Regions from separate parts of the Shewanella sp. SP2S2-6 genome, predicted to be linked through region 1. Evidence: predicted binding sites of a transcription regulator. Region 1 holds the regulator's gene; the other holds the start of a gene.
What was found. Region 1 encodes NrdR, which represses ribonucleotide reductase genes. Its sites were predicted from a motif close to AAACACNANATNTNGTGTTT; they were not measured.
Positions count from the first base shown of each region.

Region 2: a site for NrdR is predicted at 1,682-1,701, ahead of nrdA (class 1a ribonucleoside-diphosphate reductase subunit alpha). Genes of this name have one in related genera too.

Region 1 is NZ_JAUOEQ010000026.1:16,430-19,569, reverse strand. It holds gene glyA (serine hydroxymethyltransferase) at 1-1,244, shown strand, start outside; gene nrdR (transcriptional regulator NrdR) at 1,445-1,894, shown strand; gene ribD (bifunctional diaminohydroxyphosphoribosylaminopyrimidine deaminase/5-amino-6-(5-phosphoribosylamino)uracil reductase RibD) at 2,041-3,140, shown strand, end outside.
Region 2 is NZ_JAUOEQ010000038.1:38,531-41,670, reverse strand. It holds gene nrdA (class 1a ribonucleoside-diphosphate reductase subunit alpha) at 1-1,527, opposite strand, end outside; gene Q4Q57_RS18905 (HAD-IA family hydrolase) at 2,054-2,725, opposite strand; gene ubiG (bifunctional 2-polyprenyl-6-hydroxyphenol methylase/3-demethylubiquinol 3-O-methyltransferase UbiG) at 2,727-3,140, opposite strand, start outside.

The DNA of each region.
Region 1 (3,140 bases):
AAGATATGAATATCGCAGATTATGATCCGGAACTGTTTAAGGCAATTCAGAATGAAACTCTGCGTCAAGAAGAGCATATTGAGCTGATTGCTTCTGAAAACTACACCAGTCCACGCGTGATGGAAGCGCAAGGTTCACAGTTAACCAATAAGTACGCTGAAGGCTATCCAGGCAAGCGTTACTACGGTGGTTGTGAGTATGTGGACGTAGTTGAAACCTTAGCGATTGAACGTGCTAAAGAATTGTTTGGCGCAACTTACGCTAACGTACAACCTCATTCAGGTTCACAGGCAAACAGCGCTGTTTACATGGCATTGTTAAAACCTGGCGATACCGTACTGGGCATGAACTTAGCCCACGGTGGTCACTTGACCCACGGTTCACCCGTTAACTTCTCTGGCAAACTGTACAATATCATTCCTTACGGTATCGACGAGTCAGGTAAAATTGACTACGACGAAATGGAACGTCTGGCCGTAGAACATAAGCCTAAGATGATGATCGGCGGTTTCTCTGCCTATTCAGGTATCGTTGACTGGGCAAAAATGCGTGAAATCGCAGACAAAATAGGTGCTTACCTATTTGTCGATATGGCGCACGTTGCCGGTCTTATCGCTGCGGGTGTTTATCCAAACCCAGTACCACACGCACACGTTGTGACGTCAACGACCCACAAAACTTTAGCCGGTCCTCGTGGTGGCGTGATCCTGTCTGCTGCTGACGATGAAGACTTGTACAAGAAGTTGAATTCAGCGGTATTCCCAGGCGGTCAAGGTGGCCCATTAATGCACGTTATCGCTGGTAAAGCGGTTGCGTTCAAAGAAGCACTAGAGCCAGAATTTAAAGTGTACCAACAGCAAGTGGTTAACAACGCTAAAGCTATGGTTGAAGTGTTCCTTGAGCGCGGTTACAAAATCGTCTCTGGCGGAACCAGCAACCACTTGATGCTAGTTGATCTGATTGGTCGTGACTTAACCGGTAAAGAAGCCGATGCCGCCTTAGGTAGCGCTAACATTACCGTGAACAAAAACTCAGTACCAAACGATCCACGTTCACCTTTTGTGACTTCAGGTGTGCGTATCGGTACGCCAGCGATTACGCGTCGCGGCTTTAAAGAAGCGGAATCGAAAGAGCTGACTGGCTGGATCTGTGACATCCTTGATGATGCTAACAATCCTGCAGTGATTGAGCGTGTTAAAGGCCAAGTATTGGCACTGTGCGCACGTTTCCCTGTTTACGGTTAATCTGTAAATAGTCTCCTTTTTGTGGTGCTGAGCCTAACAAGCATCAGGTGGTTAACCTCAGCCCATAAATAGGATAAAATCCCATGGCCGCATTAAGCGGCCATTTTTATTGCTAAAATCTTAGACTTAAACCAAACAGGCTAACCTTAGATAACATAGTAAAGCCAACGGCTTTACGTCATTCACTGGCAGGAGGCTCAATGCATTGTCCATTTTGCAGCGCGACAGATACTAAAGTCATCGATTCTCGATTAGTGGCGGAAGGCCACCAAGTGCGCCGTCGCCGAGAATGCACCGAATGCCATGAAAGATTTACCACCTTCGAAGGCGCCGAGTTAGTCATGCCTAGGGTGATTAAACGCGATGGTTCACGCCAACCCTTCGATGAAGAAAAACTCCAAGGTGGCATGCTGCGCGCCGTTGAAAAACGCCCCGTGTCTATGGATGAAATTGAGCAAGCGCTTAGCAAAATCAAATCGACCCTGCGCGCCACTGGCGAGCGGGAAGTGCCGTCAGAAATGGTCGGTAACTTGATGATGGAGCAATTGATGAGTCTAGATAAAGTCGCCTACATACGTTTTGCTTCTGTGTACCGCGCCTTTGAAGACGTGTCTGAATTTGGTGAGGCCATCGCTAAACTGCAAAAGTAGTTATTCAATTTTTGTGGCCTGTCGTTCAGGCTTCTGGTTGCGCTAGCTTTAAAAGAGGCTTTTGATTAATTGCTTCTGTAAGACAGGTTTTAAACACAGATTTACAAGACTGGTGAAAGCCGAAACCTTTAACAACAGGGTTGAACATGAGCTTGAACATAAGTTGGTCCGTACTCGATACCCAAATGATGAGCCGCGCGATTCAATTGGCGCGCAAAGGCTTTTACACCACGAGGCCCAATCCCAGTGTGGGCTGCGTTATCGTTAAAGATAATCAGATTGTCGGCGAAGGTTATCATCAAAAAGCGGGTGAGCCCCACGCCGAAGTGCATGCGTTACGTATGGCTGGCGAACACGCCCGCGGCGCAACGGCCTATGTCACCTTAGAGCCCTGTAGCCATTATGGCCGCACGCCACCCTGTGCCTTGGCGCTGATCAATATTGGCGTTAAACGCGTGGTGGTGGCGGTTGAAGATCCTAATCCGCAAGTAGGTGGTCGTGGCATTCAAATGCTGCGCGATGCCGGTATTGAAGTGGATGTGGGATTACATCGCGATGAAGCCTATGCCTTGAATTTAGGCTTTATGAAGCGCATGGAATCGGGTTTACCCAGAGTTACAGTCAAATTGGCTGCGAGTCTCGATGGTAAAACTGCGCTGTCTAACGGTGTGTCTAAATGGATAACTGGTCCAGAATCTCGCCGCGACGTGCAGCGATTACGCTTACGTTCCTGCGCGCTAGTTACGGGGATCGAAACCATACTGGCAGACGCTCCTTTACTTAATGTGCGTTATCAGGAACTTGGCAGCTTAAAAGACAGTGTAACCGAGGCGCAATTACTGCAGCCATTAAGAGTGATACTCGACAGTCGCGCCCGTTTGCCGTTATCGGCCACCTGCTTGGCTATCGTATCGCCCATACTCTTGGTCTCGACCGTGGCTTATCCCACAGAGTTTCAAGCACAATTGCCCTCCCATGTGAGTTGCCTCGTGTTACCTGCAATTGCAGGTCGCGTCTCATTGCCTGAACTATTAAGCTATTTAGGCCAAAGCTGTAATCACGTGCTGGTGGAAGCGGGTGCAACCTTAGCGGGCGCATTTTTAGCAGAGGGGCTGGCCGATGAGTTAGTGCTATACCAAGCGATGAAAATCCTCGGTGGGCATGGGCGTAATTTGCTGCAATTGCCCGATTATCAAACCATGGCACACATTCCTGCACTCACTTTGGTCGATGAGCGCAAATTAGG
Region 2 (3,140 bases), on a different contig from region 1:
ATTCATCGAGGCAAGTTGTGCTGCCTTGATAGGATAATCTTGATAATCCAGCAGATTATCCAGTGCGCGTACCGCGAGGTCGGCTAATGGCTCAATATCAGATAATTCTTTGATTGAACCTAAGTTAAGTGCTGACAGCGTACAAAGCGCGATTTCACCATTAGGATCATCGATGTTGTTCAATGGTTTTGTCGGCAGGGCGATTTCAAGACACAGGTTAGATTGTCTGATCGGCGCGACTTTAGAATCGAACGGGCTATGGGTGTTGCAGTGATCCACGTTCTGAATGTAGATACGGCCGGTTGAGGCGCGCTCTTGCATCATCAGTGAAAACAGCTCAACTGCCTTTATGGTTTTCTTACGAATACTGCTGTCTTGCTCGTATTGCACATATAAACGTTCGAATTCGTTTTGATCTTCAAAGAACGCATCGTACAAACCAGGTACATCTGATGGGCTAAACAGGCTGATATTTTCGCCCTTGATCAGACGTTGATACATGACTTTGTTCAACTGCACACCGTAGTCTAAGTGACGGATACGGTTATCTTCAACGCCGCGGTTATTTTTCAATACCAGCAGAGATTCGACTTCTAAGTGCCAAATCGGGTAGAAGAGGGTCGCAGCACCACCACGCACGCCGCCTTGAGAGCAAGACTTAACTGCGGTTTGGAAATACTTATAGAAAGGTAAACAACCTGTGTGGAAGGCTTCACCACCACGGATTGGGCTACCTAAGGCGCGAATACGACCGGCGTTAATACCGATACCCGCACGTTGACTGACGTATTTCACTATCGACGAAGCTGTCGCGTTGATTGAATCTAAGCTGTCACCACATTCGATCAGTACGCAAGAGCTGAACTGACGTGTTGGCGTGCGCACACCAGCCATGATTGGCGTTGGCAGCGAAATCTTAAAGGTCGATACCGCGTCATAGAAATCTTTAACGTATTTCAGGCGAGTTTCTTTTGGATAACGGGCAAACAAACAGGCCGCGACCAAAATGTAGAGGAACTGCGCGCTCTCGTAGATTTCGTGTGTCACACGGTTTTGAACTAAATATTTACCTTCAAGCTGCTTTACCGCTGCGTAAGAGAAGTCCATATCGCGCCAATGGTCGATATAGGTATCCATCACGTCGAGTTCTTCGCGGCTGTAATCTTGCAGAATGTGCATGTCATACTTGCCAAGCTCAACTAATTTCGTCACGTGGGTATACAGTGCTGGCGGCTCGAATTGACCGAAGGCCTTCTTACGCAAATGAAACACCGCTAAACGGGCGGCGAGGAACTGATAGTCCGGTGATTCTGGAGAAATTAAATCCGCCGCCGCTTTGATAATGGTTTCATGGATGGCTTCGGTTGGGATGCCATCGAAAAACTGTAGGTGCGAGCGCAGTTCAACTTCAGAAACAGAAACGTTTTTTAATCCCTTGGCTGCCCAAGTAATTACGCGGTGTATTTTTTCGAGATCGATATTCTCACGATCGCCACAGCGTTTTGTGACTGTCATAGTGCTATTCATTTGGAGATAGGCCTTGGTTCTTATATCTATTTAGGTGAGCAAGTTCACCGTACGTATCCTTGTAAAACAATCAATAACCGTCCCTTAAATACTGCTGACTGGTTGAAAACGAGTCAATTAAGCGGCGAGCTTCTAGTGTGTCTGATTGCTACCTATACACAAGATATGGTGTTTTAAATTATCTGGGATACAAGATAGTGAGGTTTGCCCCTATTTGCAAGTCTGAATTCAGGGGACATCTTGTGGATAAGTTGAGGATAAGCTTTCGCGTTAGTAACGACTAACCTTGAAGCTCAATTTCAGGTTAGCGTGTCGCACTCATGGGGGATTTTTAGGCGATCTTTTCTTTAGATCGCGATCGCGCACAAGTGCCGATCTTTTATCCGCCGACCTTTCGCAGCCTGATTTTATTCGCAGGTAAAAATCAGGCAAACACACTTATGTGCGTCTGCATAGTCACTTTAGCAAAAGGTTTATCTTTGAGTGTCATGGTGACGTCTGTTCGCCGTTTTATTAGCGAGCTTTTCTAGGAAAATGCGTCGACTAATGCCTGATGTAGCTCAGTTGGGCTGGCAAAGTGTGCGTGAGCTGGCCACTGTAATGGCTGGTCGTTGACACCCAGATAACCCCATAGGGCAACGCCGCCTAACATGCCCGCCGCCTTAGCTGCCAACAAATCCCGCTCAGCATCCCCAAGATACAAAATGTGCTCTGGAGCGCAGTTCAGTTGCTGAGCCCCTAATAACATAGGTGCTGTGTGGGGTTTTGGGTGTTTGGTTGAATCGCCACTGATGATAACGGGCATACGTAAGTGTAAATTCAGTTTTCGCAATAAGGGACGGGTAAAGCGGGCAGGCTTGTTGGTGATCACCCCAAATGGCAGCTGCATTAACTCGAGCCAGTCGAGTAATGCTGCAATGCCTGTGAATAGCGCACAGTGATCGCCATTAATGCGCTGATAGTGGGCGAGCAGCCCTTGCTGAACTTGAGTGCGAAGATCATCCGCTGCATTGGGGATCGCCGCATCGACTAAGGCAAAACTGCCGTGGGATGCGGCGTAGCGCATGGCCGCTAACGGCTGCGCGGCGATGCCGACGTCTTGAAGACTTAAATTAAGGGCCTGCACCAGATCCGGCGCGGTATCGGCTAAGGTGCCGTCGAGATCGAACAGTACGCCTTGGATCTGTGCCAAACTCATATTAATCAACCTTACGCGTCGCTATCATGTAATTGACATCAACTTTAGGCGTGTATTTAAAAATGCCCGTCAGCGGGTTGTAGCTGATGCCTAATGCATCGGTACAGATCAGATCGGTATTGTCCACAAGTTCAATCAATTCCGAAGGCTTAATGAATTTTTTATGCTCATGGGTACCAACTGGCAGCATCTTCAGTAAATATTCTGCGCCCAGAATCGTGTGCACATAGGATTTAATGTTGCGGTTGATGGTGGAGAAAAACACAAAGCCACCGGGTTTAACCATGTCACAGCAAGCCTTGATCACAGATTGTGGATCGGGCACATGCTCCAGCATTTCCATACAGGTCACCACATCGTAATAGGCTTGATGATCTTGGCTGTGGGTCTCGGCGGTATTTTTTACATAATTAAT